One region of the Bacillus sp. H1a genome, then DNA from elsewhere that is predicted to be linked to it. Evidence: a T-box and tRNA genes for the amino acid it is inferred to sense, from the RefSeq annotation. Region 1 holds a T-box; the other holds one or more tRNA genes.
What was found. The T-box of region 1 lies ahead of metG (methionine--tRNA ligase). A T-box ahead of a tRNA ligase gene usually reads a tRNA of that ligase, here a tRNA-Met.
Positions count from the first base shown of each region.

Region 2: it encodes a tRNA-Met, which carries the amino acid that the T-box ahead of metG (methionine--tRNA ligase) is inferred to sense. The anticodon was not compared.

Region 1 covers NZ_AYMH01000019.1:163,920-172,386, reverse strand. Annotated here, with positions in the region: gene U860_RS0109130 (DUF3978 family protein) at 268-711, shown strand; gene U860_RS0109125 (L,D-transpeptidase) at 741-1,202, shown strand; gene U860_RS0109120 (response regulator transcription factor) at 1,557-2,222, shown strand; gene U860_RS0109115 (HAMP domain-containing sensor histidine kinase) at 2,200-3,648, shown strand; gene U860_RS0109110 (DMT family transporter) at 3,939-4,841, shown strand; gene metG (methionine--tRNA ligase) at 4,980-6,614, opposite strand; T-box leader at 6,665-6,935, opposite strand; gene U860_RS0109100 (class I SAM-dependent methyltransferase) at 7,050-7,868, shown strand.
Region 2 covers NZ_AYMH01000080.1:14,776-23,242, forward strand. Annotated here, with positions in the region: gene tilS (tRNA lysidine(34) synthetase TilS) at 1-117, opposite strand, end outside; gene spoIIE (stage II sporulation protein E) at 330-2,801, opposite strand; tRNA gene U860_RS0128555 (tRNA-Glu) at 3,061-3,132, opposite strand; tRNA gene U860_RS0128560 (tRNA-Met) at 3,146-3,219, opposite strand; gene U860_RS0128565 (S1 domain-containing RNA-binding protein) at 3,379-3,864, opposite strand; gene divIC (cell division protein DivIC) at 3,952-4,311, opposite strand; gene yabQ (spore cortex biosynthesis protein YabQ) at 4,308-4,961, opposite strand; gene yabP (sporulation protein YabP) at 4,958-5,266, opposite strand; gene U860_RS0128585 (RNA-binding S4 domain-containing protein) at 5,325-5,600, opposite strand; gene mazG (nucleoside triphosphate pyrophosphohydrolase) at 5,615-7,075, opposite strand; gene U860_RS0128595 (oligosaccharide flippase family protein) at 7,088-8,467, opposite strand, start outside.

The DNA of each region.
Region 1 (8,467 bases):
TATCATTTTAAAACAAGCTAACAACTATCTATCGTACGGATAAAATCCATTAATATACATTTTTACCCAATTTTTAACACTCGAAGATGACCTTATTTTGTTCCCTATAAAAAACCATCACAAACTCATACGAACTTCATATTAGCTTCATATACGTATTGTAAGATTATATCGAAATTTGTTGAAAAATTTAACCAATATATGACTAAACATTAAATTGAATAAATATAAGTCGCTTTTCGAAATTGAAAAAAGGGTGAATAAGAAATGGAAGCTTATAAAATGCATGATTTTATTAATACAAATGTTGAATCTCATCAAAATGAAACCGTTTTTAATTTACACATATGTGAAACAAACGAGTTTGAAGTAAGTTTAACAAAATCCACAACGCTATCTTTTGTCGTTTCTAAAAAGAATATTAAGATTGTCACGAAAAAATGGACTAATTCTAATCAAGAAAGCATGATTGGAAAAAGCTATATCCTTCCAACGAAAGCGTTTCATTATTTCTTACCTATCATTTCTGAAACAGAAAATGAAATGACTATTCAAGTACAGAGCTTCGGACTACACGGTGAACTTTTACTAAATGAAAGATTGCTCATCGATAAAAACAACAAACACAATACAAAAATCACTACATTTTTTGAAACATTAAATGAAAACGTCCATCAAGCATTACGTGGATTACAAATTCATTGTATGTAATACTACTAAAATAGTAAAAGGAGAATATAATGAAAAAATTATTATTAAGTGCGCTATTATCATTAGGATTTTTAACTCTTCCATTCACTACTGCAGAGGCAGCTACAACGAAAGATCAGCTTATCGTAAACACGCAGATAAATAAAATGGATTATTATCAAGATGGGAAATTCATAAAAAGCTTCACTGTCGCTACTGGAAAAACAGCAACGCCTACACCTAAAGGTACTTTTCAAATCGTAAATAAAATTAAAAACCGTCCTTATTATACAAGGGGAATTAAAGGCGGCGATCCGCGTAATCCACTTGGTGACCGTTGGCTCGGATTAAATATGGCAGGAACATACGGAACAACATATGCGATTCACGGGACTAACAATAATCAGGCGATTGGCAAAGCTACAACGCTTGGCTGTATTCGCATGTATAACAATGATATACATTGGTTATTTGAGCGTATTCATGAACAAGCCACTGTCACTGTAAAATAACCTATGAACAAAAGCCAAGAATTTTATGTCTTGGCTTTTTTTATTTATTCATTTACAGTAGCGAAACAACTATACTTGCATATATAATGAGAGTAGATTGTACTAAATATCATTAAAACATTGATAAAAATGGATATTAAAATTATACAGTTACAATATTTTATAAATTTTGCATTACATACTATAATAGAACTACTGTGATTCTGAAACATGCAGTTCCAATAAACAATTCCCCTTGCTACTTTCATGATTATTTTATAGCGGGGGCTTATTATATGTATAAACAATCTGAGTCATCCAAAGAATGATGAATTCGAATATTGCAGTAAAAAGCGTTATTTAGGAGGTGTTACTATGACGCATATACTGGTGATTGAAGACAACCCAGATATACAAGAACTTATTCGTGAATTTCTAATGGCACAAAACTTTACTGTTGATGTAGTTGGTGCTGGAACAGAAGGCATTCTTCTTTTCCAAAAAAACTCATACGATCTTGTCCTCCTCGATGTAATGTTACCAGATATAGATGGCTATAGTATTTGTAAAATTATGCGAGGACAATCTGATGTACCAATCATTATGTTAACAGGCTTACATAATGAAGAAAGTGAAATTAAAGGATTTGAGTTAGGTATTGATGACTATATTACGAAACCGTTCCATTACGCGGTATTTATTAAACGAGTAGAAGCTGTATTAAGAAGGACAACAACGAAGGAAGCTGAAACCGCAACTATACTACAATTCCATGAATTGATGTTAAATTCTACAGCATACGCAGCTTATGTTCATGGTAATCAAATTGAATTAACAACAAAAGAATTTGAAATTATATATACTTTGCTACAAAATCGTGGAAAAGTATTATCAAGAAGTGATTTGTTGAATAAGGTATGGGGCTATGAGCATTATGGTGATGTAAGAGTAATAGATACACATATTAAAAACTTAAGAAAAAAATTAGGAATTAATTATATTAAAACGGTGAAAGGCATTGGCTACAAAATCGAAGCGTAGCAAAGACAACATCACCAAAAATATTTTCATCAAAACCTTATTGTTTTGTATCCTTTTATCACTTTGCCTTTATCAAATTATTTATTTTTTAGCCTCAAACTACGATAAAGGGCATTATACGAAAAATCCTGAAACACAAAATGTAGAACATGCGGAGTCAGATAAGAAAAACGATCAAAGTAAAAAGGAACAAAATAAGGCTGTATCAGAGAGTAGCATCTCGAATTTTCAGCCTTCTAGTATAGATATTAAAACACTCTCGACAGCCATCAATCATATTTTGCAGCCTAGTCAAACTGCAAAAGCAAACGCGAAAGAAAATACGCAAAATATTTCGGGAAAAAGTAACAAAACGGATTCACCTACTGGACTTAAAAAAAACGCCGCTAGCAATAATGCCTTACATACGCAAAATGCAACGAATAAAACAAGTGAATCGCATGATAATCCAAGTTTAGCAGATGCTCTGCACCAATTAGCTCCGCATATTGGTGCAACAATGCTTGCATTATCTTTGCTCGGTTCTTTAGTTTATGCAAAACTAATTGCCAAGCCTTTTCAATATATGAGTGATACTTTAAAGGACATTATGAAGCTGGACTTTTCAGATAAACAATCACTTAACAAAAATGCAGATCAAACAGATTTTAATTTGCAAGTAGCCGCTTCACAGGTCCCACATATTGTGAAGAATTTACATGAAACAAATAAAGATTTACGAAATGAACTCAAGAAAGAACAACAATTAGAACAATCTCGGAAAGAATTTATGTCTATGGTGTCCCATGAATTAAAAACACCAATCGCAGCCGTTATGGGACAACTAGATGGCATGATTCACGGAATCGGTGCTTACAAAGATAGAGACAAATACTTAAAGCGATCCTACGAGATGATGCAAGATATTAACATATTAACGGAAAAAATGTCAGAATTATCCAAAATACAAAACCCTCAATTTAAACCGAATTTAGAAGTTATTTCACTATCTAATATCATTGAGGACGTTATGAAAAAAGTAGATTACTTTATATCTGTAAAGCAATTAAATGTTCAATCTAATATTAAACAAGATGTACAAATTTCAGCTGATCCTCAGTTTATTCAAACTGCTATTTTTAACATTATTTCAAATGCAATTCATTATACAATCGATCATCAGCATGTATATATAAAGCTGTATGAAAAACCAAACGGTTACGCATTAGAAGTGTTAAATACAGGTTCACAAATCGATGAAGACAAACTCGCTCATTTATTTGAGCCTTTCTATCGTGCTAACCCTGGAAACAATGGTTTAGTACAAGGTAGCGGCCTTGGCTTATATATTGTAAAACAAATACTAGATAAACATCAGTTTCCTTATGGAATACAAAACACACCTCAAGGTGTAAAATGCTCGATTGTTTTTCCAAAAGCAATGTAAACTACTATAATTTCATACCCCAAACTCATACTTCGTATGAGTGGCGGAATTTTGTAGAGTGTCTTACTCTGTTTCGTTCGCCCGTTGTCCTTATTTGGATAGCGGGCGTTTTTTATTTCTTATCCCGCTATTTGCGGGCAGTAAGACTCCCACCTCAAAATTCAGCTGGAACAAAAAAGTTAGGTGGGAGATCAACTGCTCGTAAACGCCCGATTGGTGTGGGCTAATAATCAGTGGGGGATGAACAAAACCCCCACTGATTAAGGTTTCACTTTATAAGGAGGATCTTTATGGAGAAGTTTAAGTATTCATTACTCGTTTTATTTGGAGCTTGTAGCTACGGTGTACTTTCTACTATTTTTAAGCTCGGTTTTATGGATGGCTTTTCAGCCCATCAGCTATTAGGTGGACAATATGTCTTCGGTTGGATTGGACTACTTTTTCTCGTTCTTTTCTTTTCGCGTCATAAAGTGACAAAAAAACAATTCTTTTCGTTACTAACGGTCGGCACAACAATGAGTATGACTGGTATTTTCTATGCTATTTCTGTAGAAGAACTGCCAGCATCTATCGCTGTCGTTTTACTCTTCCAGTTCACATGGATTGGTGTAGTTATCGAAGCAATTGCAAATCGCACGTTGCCAAGCCGTGAGAAAGTTATATCTATTATTATTTTATTTACTGGTACTCTATTTGCAGGTGGAGTATTTGAAGATCTTGGACAAAATTTTTCTACGAAAGGTATCATCTTCGGGCTATTAGCTGCCGTCTCTTTTTCATTTTATGTTTTCGCAAGCGGGCGAGTCGCTACAGATGTTCCGCCTTATACGAAAAGCTTCCTTATGACAACAAGTGCTACAATCATTGTATGCTTATTCTTCCCACCGACCTTTTTAACAGACGGTGCCTTGCAAGCTGGCCTTTGGAAATACGCATTCTTTCTTGGATTTTTCGGAGTTATTATACCTGTCATTTGCTTCTCAATTGGCGTACCCAAAGTAGGAACAGGACTTGGTACCATATTAGGTGCAGCTGAATTACCAACAGCAATTATCGCTTCCATTACACTCGTTCATGAAGTCGTATCACCTATGCAGTGGCTTGGTATTATTTTCATATTGCTTGGTATTTTCACACCGCAACTGCTTGATTATAGGAAAGAGAGAAAACATAATACAATGCATAGCGCATGAGAGAACATGACACTTGTATGAAAGTATAAATAAAATTAGCATATGGTATATAATTAGAGCTAAGTAAATCTTTTTGAGAGAAGTCATACAGCATAACAAAAGACCTTTCATTTACTTGAAAGGTCTTTTCCTTATATTTCACTTTACCGCTCCATATAACTTCTCTACCTCATGCTCAATTTGTTTTACATCGATTCGCTCAAATAATGGCTGTACATTATCAATTCGGTTTGGCAACGTATTTTGTGGTTCCCAACTTTGTTTAACAATCGACAATGTGTTTCTAACTCTTTCACTGGAAAACGGTAAAAATGGTTCAAGGAGATTTGCAAAATTAGCGATAAGGTAAACACAATTATAAATTGTTTCCTCACATGAAACTGGGTCGTCTTCTCTTTGTTTCCAAGGCTGCTTTTCATCAAAGTATTTATTTGCAAAGCGTACTGCATCAAATATTGTTTCTAGCGCCACCTTAAATTTAGTTTGTTCAATCGCCTCTCCTACACTTTTATATAATCCTTCAGCCTTATCTTTCAGCTCTATATTAATATTCCCCTTTGGTACAATGCCATCATAATACTTTTCAATGAATTTTAACGTCCGATTCACAAAGTTCCCATATGCCCCTAATAATTCACTATTATGACTGTAAATGAATTCACGCCATGAAAAATCAGTATCACGATTTTCTGGTGCATTTACTGTTAAAAAGTAACGAATAGAATCTGGATTATAGCGTTCCAATATATCAGGTACCCATACTGCCCAGTTTTTACTTGTAGATAACTTCCTTTTTTCTACTGTTAAATACTCATTCGAGACGATATGACGAGGGATCGCTTCTTCTCCTATTCCAAGTAATACCGCCGGCCAAATGATTGAATGAAACGGAATATTATCCTTTCCGTGCACATAATATGTTTTCGCATCTCTATCCCAAAACTCTTGATCATCTTTCCCTGTTTCTTCAGCCCAATGTTTACTCGCTGAATAATATCCTGTCACCGCTTCAATCCATACGTAAATTTTCTTATCCTCATATCCTTCCACTGGAATTGGTACCCCGATTGGTAAATCACGTGATACTGCCCTGTCTTGTAATCCTTCCTTTAAATATCTCTCTGTTAATTGAATCGCATTGTCGCGCCATGTTCCTTTCTGCTTTGCAATTTCTACAGCCGCTTTAATTTGCTGCTGGAACTTATGCAATGCAAAATAGAAATGCTCGGTTTCCTGTACTGATGGCGTACTACCGCATAACTTACATTTCTTTTCTAACAAATCGAGTGGATCTAAAATAGCGGAACAAGCATCGCATTGATCCCCCCTCGCCCCTTCATGACAATACGGACAAATACCTTCCACATAACGATCAGGTAGAAATTGCGTACACGTTTCACAATAAGCTTGTTCGACTATTTTTTTATAAATATGACCTTCTTCTAATAGTCGCAAAAAAACTTTTTGAACAGTTTCATGATGGTGTTCACTATCTGTACGTGTATAGCAATCATACGTAAAACCAAGATTATGAAAACATCGCTCAAATTCTTCATGATATTGATCAGCTATTTTCTTTACTGTAACCCCTTCTTGTTTTGCTCTAATTGCAATCGGTGTTCCATTACAATCACTTCCTGAAACATACAACACACTCTCACCTTTAGCCCGGTAATAACGAGCTAAAATATCTCCTGGTAATAAAGCTGCAATATGCCCAAGATGTAACGAACCATTTGCATACGGCCAAGCGCCTCCAATAAAAATACTCATCTTACATTCCTCCTTAAAAATATAAAAGGCCCCGCCCCTATCTTAAAAAAGATAAGGGCGGGGCTGTATAAACAGTCGCGGTACCACCTTATTTCGTCAGTCATTCACATAACTAACCTTAACAAGTACGGAGCTATATGCTCTTATACTGTGGTTTTGATAACGAGTACCAACTCTCGTCGCCGCCTACTATTATCATTTGATAAGTTCAGGACGAAGCTCAAAGGCCATTGTTCAAATGAATATTCTTGCTTCTTCTCAGCTACCGAAGCTCTCTGGAAAGAATGGTTTCATTCTACTTTTCCTTTTCAACGCTTTTATGTATAACACGTATTTTACGACTAAAGTGCAGAAAAATCAAACTTTAATTCGAAAAGAACAGGAAATCTCATTCTCCCACCGAATAAGTATACGTTTACAAAAGGAGTGATGGACTTGAATCAAAAACAACTTAGTATTATAAATGAAAAAAGCTGGAATGCAGCTGCCTATGAAGCCTGGACAAATCGCCACGGTGCACCGGCAGAATATGCAAAAAAGCTCATGCAAGATCCTGTTCATGAAGTAGCTTATTATTTACCTTACATACACTCTCCAAAGGGGAAGCGTATTATTAATTTACTCGGATCAAAAGGAAATAAAGCAGTTGCTCTTGCCCTTTTAGGGGCGGATGTAACAGTTGTAGATATTTCAGCAAGCAATGAAAAATATGCAACTGAATTAGCAAAAGCTGCTGGAGTCTCTATTAAGTATATCGTTTCCGACGTACTAGATTTAAATCTATCCCAATCATTTGATATCGTATTACTGGAACTTGGCGTACTCCATTACTTTTTAGACTTAAAGCCACTCTTTCATATAATCTCTAACTTACTAAAACAAGATGGGACATTTATACTGCGCGACTATCATCCTGTTTATACAAAATTATTAGGAGTAGATCATCCAGCATTTCGAGCAAATGGAAATTATTTTGGTGAGGAACTTATTGAAGATGACGTGGCTTATAGTACTCTCCTTACTGAATCACAGAAAGAAGCTTTACCGAGAACAAAAATTAGGCGCTGGACACTTGGAGAAATTATTACGGCAATGGCAGAAACAAATTTCAAAGTCGAAAAGCTAATTGAAGAACATGGACCTCATCAAAGATGGGTCTTCCCTCCTACTGCACCCGAAGGAATTGAAGAACGTATACCAGGTCTATATACATTAATTGCGACAACATGCAAAAAAGGATCCCTTCACGGATAGGATCCTTTTTTTTGCATGCTTACGCATATAAGTTGAGGTTGGAGATTACCATAATTCTGTAGAATAGGACACAAGATATTTCAACATTCGTCTCTGACTTACGTCGTCAAAAAGGGGTATGACCAACATAACGAAGAGTAATGTTTCAGTTGATAGTGATAATCGTTATCAACTAATTAGAAGTATACATGATATTATTTCGAATTACAATAGTATTTCTTATTTTTATTTAAGAATTTTTGATATATAAATGTATACATTTTAAGAACATTTACTCATACTCATCTGCCTCTTTCCATTACCTACTATAATTTTCATTGAACAGATTAATAACTTCATTCAGCTGGTGACCAAGTAAGTGTAATGAAAGACATTGCTACAAAGTCATCAGAAATGAAAACTGCAGTACAAGAACTTGAAGGTCTCGTTTCTCATTTCAAAACAAATGCATAAAAGTAAAAAAGAAGGATTTCTCATTTTAGCCCCTCTTTTTTTACTTTTAAATATATCTTTCTCTCTCCCCTTCTGTCTGCTATAATGCCTAAAGGAAAGAAGAAAGCTTTGTTCCTTTAGGAGTGAAGCTTTCTTTTAACTTTTAA
Region 2 (8,467 bases), on a different contig from region 1:
TAGAAGAGCCAAAGAGTCAGGGCCACCAGAAACCCCTACAACAATTGTTGAATGTTCCTTTAATACATCATGCCGCTTTACAAAGTCATCTACTTTTTCAACAAATGTATCTTTCAACTTCGCAATCACCTTTCATTAAACAAGAACAGCAACATTAGTTACCTTGTATATAATGGTACAACTTTTACAAACATTGTGCAAAAAAAAGATGTACAAAATTCACATTTTTATCTTACATCCCCTCTGTATATTCACAAAAGTAATAACATTACCTTTTTTAATCAAAAAGACCTAGGCATTTACCTAGGTCTTTTCAGTAATAATTTAATTTATTGCGCCTGCATTCCTACTATTGGAATCGTGGCCCACTTCGGCATATTTTTCTTTACCTTTGCCACCACAATAGTCATATCATCATTTATATAACCATCGCCAGACCTAATTACTTCTTCCATGATAATATCAGCAATTTCTTGTGGATCTTCTGTTTGTAGTTCTTTAATTTTACGTTTTATCCATAATTCGTGATTCTCCACATGTTGCGCTCCCTCAAAAATACCATCGCTCATCATGATAAGAATATCTCCCGTTTTTAATTGCTCACCAACCACATCAACTTCAACATCTTCAATGATTCCAATCGGCAAATTACTTGCTTCAATTTTCAAAATATTATTTCCGCGTTTAACAAAACTTGGCGTCGATCCAACCTTTAAAAACTTCGCACTCGCATCCCGTAAATCTACCATAGCTAAGTCAAGTGTTGTATACATCTCCTCTGTCGTTCTTAAAGAAAGAATTGAATTGATGGACTTAATCGCTATTTCCTCATCAATACCTGATTGAAGTATCTTTTGTAATAATTTTACCGTTTCCTTACTCTCCATATGAGCCCTTTGCCCATTTCCCATACCATCACTAATCGCAAGTGCATATTTACCAACACTTAAATCCATCATCGCATAGGAATCACCTGAAACAAATCCACCACCTTTTGCAGCTGTGGCCAATCCTGTATCAAGAGAATACGTCTTCGCTGAACCAAATGATATTAAACTGTGACCATTTGGATAAGAGGATTTCTCCTCATGCTTAACGACAATATTTTCTTTTAAAATATCTGAAAGCATCGGCGCAACCAACTTCTCACATTCTCCATGCTCATTAGATGCAGCTGGAATCAACATTTCAATATCAATGCTTCCTCTATCTAAACAATAAATATCAACATGCTCCACTTCGACGCCGAAATCGCGAAATGCTTGCAAAATCTGTTCTTCTTGCACTTGGTGGTTTTCTCGTTCTCGCTGTATCTCCTTAGCGAAATCTTCCATTACTTTTGATACACCTAGTAATTGCTCCGCTACAATTCTACGATTTTCTTTCATTTGTTTGCGTAATTTCTGTCCCTCATAGAAGTGATCTAATTCACCCGCTACTAAATCTGTCACTTTCTTCCCTCTCACACAATGCTTGTCCCATTCGCGAACTAACTTCCGATTATGTTGCAACGTTCCTTCTTCCGTTTCGCTCATTATTTGTTTCATATAATCGTACGTTTTATCGAAATTAACTACCCAGCATTGATCTTTTTTAAAGCATGTTTGGCATGTTTTCGCAGTAATTGTACTTAAAAATAAATCCGCTTCTGTTTCTTTATCTTCCTCTTCCACATATCCATATACAGAAAAGCTATTAGACAAAGCAGCAAATACATTAGCAAATTGATTGATTTTGTTCGCCGTAACATCGCGCATCCTTCTTAAATATTGTTGTTGATCTTGTGAATGCTCCTGTGTACCCGGCATAAATTTAGCAATACGATCCATAACAAGTTTCGGTGTTAATAAGAAGAAAACAATTGCCACACCAGATTCAATTAAAGTTGTTACAATACTTGTTTGCTTGTCTACATATAACGTAATTAAACTTGTACCAATTAATAAACCTAAACTAACTCCTATACGTTTCCCTTCTTTTAACAATCCACCAAGCAATCCTGAAAAGGCAAGAAGACTAAGTTGAGACAAGCTAGACACATTCGCTAAACTTAATATTAATCCAGTAACGACTCCCACTGTGGATCCTGTAGCCGCACCGGCAATAAAGGCAAATACTAATACTAAATATCTAGTGAAAATATGTTGAATAGAAGCATCATAAACAAACCAATCTGTTGTACCCGTTAAAACAGATGCTAGTAATATAATTAAACAAACAATTTCTTCTGTTTCTAACGCTTGTTGTTTCCCTTTCCTTTCCACTAAAAGCGGAACACTTTGTAAAAATATCATCGTTAATACGAAGCTAAGCCCTGCTTCGATCGTACTAACGAGCAAATCATACATGGTGACAGTTTGCTGTGCAAAATATACAACAACTAAATGTGCGGTTAATGCGGAGATAAATACTTGGAATGGCACAAGTCCAACAGTTTTACGTGTAAACCGACTAAAGAAGATATTATAAATAAAGAACGTAAAAATAGATGCAAAAGTAAAAAATAAATTATCTATCGAAACTGAAAGTGCCCCACCCATGAGAGCTAAGAACGCGAGCGGCATTTTATCTCGCTTCATAACATAGACAGCAGCAAAAAACGGCAATGCAAACGGTAAAATGTTTGTTAATATATATGCTCGTCCCAAAAGAAAACCAATTACAACAATAATGAATCCCCATCTAAAGAAAACTTGTTCAAACTTCATTCGCAACTTACTCGTCCACTTTATTGTCCCAAGCTGACTTTCATTCATCGCCAATGCACTTGTATTCATAGTATTCCTTCCTGCTTTAGGCATATTTTTAACACCACCTGCATAGTTTAATTACTATCATTATAAAAGATGATTATTGGGATTTTTGTCAAAACAACAGTTCTCACTTTTATAATCGTTCGACTTTTTATTCGAAATAACTCTACATATATACATGGTATTTAATTTATTTAAAGATAATTAAAAGAATGTTCAGAAAATATAGGGCGATTTTGTAGAAGTATTGTATGTCTGAATTTATTTAACAAAAAAAGACCATGCAAATTTGCATGATCTTTTTAGATGACCCGTACGGGATTCGAACCCGTGTTACCGCCGTGAAAGGGCGGTGTCTTAACCACTTGACCAACGGGCCGTTAAATTAAATATAGCGGCGGAGGGGATCGAACCCCCGACCTCACGGGTATGAACCGTACGCTCTAGCCAGCTGAGCTACACCGCCATGTCGTCTTATTTAACGGACAATTAGTATCTTACATCAGATATGCTTTAAAGTCAACACATCTCAAAAACTTTTTTAAAATATATTCTTCCATATAAAAAAGCACCCCGAGTAATCACTCTGGGTACCTCTCTATATGTTCAGAATTAAACGGACTTATTATCCGCGACGTGCGCCACGGCCACCACGTTTAGATTCTGTGTTACGCTTTAAAGAAGTTAAACGATCTTCACTATCTTTTAAAAAGCGTGCCATCTTTTGCTCAAATGTTTCTTTTGGAGCTCGGTCGTTACCGCCACCGCGGTTATCTCTGTTGAAAGAACGATTATTACGTTGTGGACGTCCAGAACGTTGTTGATCACCACCGCGTTGGTATTCACCACGTGGACGATCTCCTTCTGTCTTTTCACGTTCTTTCGCTTTTTTAATAGATAGACCAATTTTCCCATCTTTTTCAACATTAATAACTTTTACTTCTACTTGGTCGCCCACTTTTAAGTGATCGTTGATATCTTTCACATAATTATCAGCAACCTCACTAATATGAACAAGACCCGTTAAGCCTTCTGGCAGCTCCACAAAAGCCCCAAAATTTGTAATACCTGTTACTTTACCCTGTAACTTGCTGCCTACCTCGATTGACATAAAAAAAATGCTCCTCCTTAGTGGTTAAAAAGTCAAATTTTACTTTATTATATATAATCCTAAAATATAGTGTCAATAAGACATACTCTACTTAGAAACAGGAAAAATTATCTCCCCTTTTCCGGAGAAGAAATAATCCCTTCTAGCAATCTTTAAAACGTACTCTTCATCATTCAACTTTTGAACTTCATCTTTTAGATTCTTTTCTTTTTTCGTTAATGAATCCAGTTCTTTTTTCATGTCCTTAACTTTTGCTTCTTTTGCTTTAATGGAACTGTTTTGTTGATAAAACGTCACACTAATACTAGCAATAATTGTAAAAGCAAAGACAAGAAAAACCGCTAAACGGCGATAAAGTCGCTTCCCGTTCTCATCCGTTTGTATTATATGTTCTTTAACAGGATTTGGACTCTGTTTTTCGATTGTTCTTTGTCTCAGTTCCCTCATTTCCGAGGTCCCCCTAACTTCTTTTTTATACGCTCCAATAATTGGAAGATATGTCCCTTCAATTTTGCTACGTATTGCAGGAACCCTACATGCTTCATTATAAAAAGTTTAACACGATTAGGGAGAAGTTTCCATATGAGCGAAGCAATAAATCGAACAGGCCAGACAAAAACTTTCCATATAAAAAGTAATATCCAAATCACCATTTTCCATAACACATGTCCAATTGAAAGCAGTATACGAAATAAGAATAATATAAATGCAATAAATAGCTGCGCTATAATAATAACAGGTTTTATCATGAGTAGCTGTATAATTCGAACAAAAAATTGTGTTGTTTGTACAAAAATATAGATGAGAAAATTTAACATCTTCATGTATAATGCTTTCAATAAGCTTTGATATGCTGCAAAACCACATAATAACGCCAAAAATACATATATACGTAGTTCAGCTTCATTCACAAGCAGTAATACATAAAAAACGAATAATGCTTGGACAATCCAAAATAGTATATCGTGTATAAATACAAGCCAACGCTTACGCTCTTGGCGTTTTAAAAACCGTTGATATGTATCTAAAGATGCACCAATCCAAGCACCCATTCCAATCATTGAAAGCATTGTATACAACTGGACTGTTAGGCTCATTTAAACAACTTACTAAAGAAGCCTTTAGTTTTCTCCCCTTGGTTCTCATCAATATACAGCATCTCATGAACTTTCCCTTTAATCGATACAACACCCTTTTCTACATCTAAATTCTTCATTTGCAAATTTTGACCACGAATTGTTAAAAAGCCCATTACAGTCTCGAGTAAAAATTCTTCGCTATCAAAACTCTCCACTTGCTTTACACCAGTAATATCGATTACACGCCTGCCACGCATGATAATATCATGCTCTACAGAAACATTTTGTTGATTAGAAGACATAGGTGAGTAACCATTATTCACGAAAATCCCCCCATAGCTTTATACTAGCTAATAGTAATGTATGAAGGGGCAACCGACTTTAGAACAAGCCTTCTTCCGCTTTTACTTTTTCTTCGCGAACCATACTATACATGTTTGCCGCATCTTCTTTTTTAGTTGTTTCTTTCAATTCGTTTACTTTCACAGTTACTATTTTTTGACCGAAACGAATTGTTAATTCATCATCCACTTTTACATCTGAACTCGCTTTTGCCACTTGGCCATTGATCGATATTCTTCCTTGATCAGATACTTCTTTTGCTAATGTTCTTCTTTTAATTAAACGTGATACTTTCAAAAACTTATCTAGACGCATATCAAATCCCCCTATTAGCGCTCTGTTTGTTTTGCCTCTTCCCATAAAACATCTAACTGTTCTAATGATAAATCTTGCATTTCTTTATTCATTTCAGCTACTTTTGCTTCCATGTATAAAAAACGGTCCATAAATTTCTCATTAGTTGAACGTAACGCTTCTTCTGGATCTAAGTTATAATGACGAGCTATATTAACAAATGCAAATAGTAAGTCACCAAATTCACCTAGCATCTTTTCCTCATCCATATTTATAACTTCTTGCTGGAATTCTTGCCATTCTTCTAAGGCTTTCTCTATCATCGGCTGCACATCAACCCAATCAAACCCAACTTTTCCAGCCTTCTTCTGAATTTCATAAGCACGCATTAATTGCGGTAAACTTTTTGGAATTCCAGTTAAAACAGATTCTTTTACGAATCCTTTTTCTTGTTTTTTTATTTCTTCCCAATTCACAATCACTTCATCAGCATTATTTACATCTGTATTCCCAAACACATGTGGATGACGACGAACCATTTTCTCAGATAAAGTTCGAATAATATCATCTATTGAGAACCAACCTTCATCCTCTCCAATTTGGGCATGGAGCATAACTTGCAATAATATATCACCCAGCTCTTCTACTAAGTGATCATCATCCTCTTCATCAATTGCTTCTAACACTTCATACGCTTCTTCAATTAAGTATTTCTTTAAAGATTGATGCGTCTGCTTTTTATCCCACGGACAACCATTCGGTCCACGCAGATCAGCAATAATTTCTCTAAGCACATCAAACTGCTGATATAAGGACGCACGTGCCTTAACTGGCGGTACATATACACTCGTTAAATTATTTAATTCCGTTTCATGATCTAACATGTATAACGGTACCTTTTTCACTTGCTCAAATGAAGTTCCTGCAGCTGTTACGATGTACACTTCGTAATCGTCTGACAACATTTCCATTAACGTTAGCTTCACATCCGAAGCAACGAACGCATCATACACTTGGCAAAAGATTAAATGTTGACGTAATTCTAATTGCCCTCTTTCAAATGATGTAGCATCAATTAATTGGAATCCTTCGATCGGATCAATTTTTAAACTTGCAAACATCGGATCAAGGAAACTTTGTCCACCTTCAATTCGCACTTCAACATTTGCCACTTCTCCTTTTTGCAAAAGGAGCTGAACTGTTCTTTCTGCTACAAGCGGATGACCTGGAACAGCATAAATAATTTCTGCACCTTTAGCTTGTTCCAGTAATGTATTCGCGATTGTTTCATATACGATTTCAAATGTATCATGTGCTTCATATACATTATCAAAAGCCGTATACTTTATACCTTCTTTTTCCAATTCTTCTATAACTGGATGTTCCTTCGTTCTAACAAACATATGGTCCGCTTCTTTTATCTTTCGATATACACCCATCGTCAACTGATCTAACTCGCCAGCACCTAATCCCAAAATAGTAATGATTCCACTCACAACCTGTCACCCCTATCCACTCTTCTTTAATGAACCTTCTTTTTTCTCTTGTTTCATAACGGTTCCTAATTCTTCTTTTGTAAATACACGTAATTTTAAAATTAAAAACATATATGTCAATCCACCAATAGCTACACCTAACAATGCTTCAATCGTTGCGACTCCTCTATGCTCTGTATCAATTACTAATCCCGACATTTGTGATACGCGCATAAACACTATTAATACAAATCCCATACCGATACCACTAATAGCTACACCTAACATATTCCGCTTATCAATAAGCGACTCCGATACAGATTGCATAAGTAATACACTATTTAACAAGGCAATTACAACAAGCGCAATTAAAGTTGCAATCGCAGCTCCTTTAACACCAAAATATGGCATTAACATATAGTTTAAAACTAACTTCAAACAGCCTCCAAATACAACGAATAGTGCTGGTTTTAATGTCTGTCCCAACCCTTGCAAAATAGAAGCAGTTGTAATTGACAATGAACTAAATAAAATAGATAAAGATAAAATAGATAACACATCTGATCCATCACTATTTTCAAACAACATAATATTTGTAGGTTGAATAATACAGGTTAATCCAATAGCCGCTGCACATCCAATAACAAATGTTATTTTCATTGCTAACTTTACCTTTTCTTGAATAAATGAAAGATCTCCTCTTTCCTTCGCCGCTGTAATAATAGGAATAAGTGACAATGAGAAAGAAGTTGTCACAACAGTACCTAATTGCATAAGCGGGATACTTCTATCATAAATACCTTTGAGCATCTTTGCATTTTCAACTTGCTCTCCCGCGCGGATAAGCAAAGTATAAAACGAAACAGAATCAGCCATTTGTATAAAAATAAGGACTAAATTACTAACACAAATCGCTAATCCCTGCCAAAAAAGGATTTTAACAATCTTTTTTTTATTGCTAATGCTCTTCCAACTTTTAAAGAAGATAGCACGAAAATCATGACGCATATAAAGTAAAAGTACGATAATCCCAATAAGCCCGCCTGCAATTGAACCTAACATAGCACCTGCACCGACTGTATATAGATCAAATCCATGAGCAATAAGGAATAGTGATAAAAATACAATAATAGACACACGAATCGTTTGTTCAATTACTTGTGAAACAGCCGTCGGCATCATATTATTGAACCCTTGAAAGTACCCTCTCGCTACAGATAAGAATGGCATTAGTAGAAACGAAAATGAAATAACACGCAATAATTTATCTAAATGTATATCGCCCATAGCCGATGCAATTGTTTCGGCACCAAAGAACAATGTGAAAAATCCTACGAAGCCAATCCCTAATAAAAACCAAAAAGACACACAAATAATTTCTTCTGCTTCTTTTTGTTTTCCTCTTTCTAATCT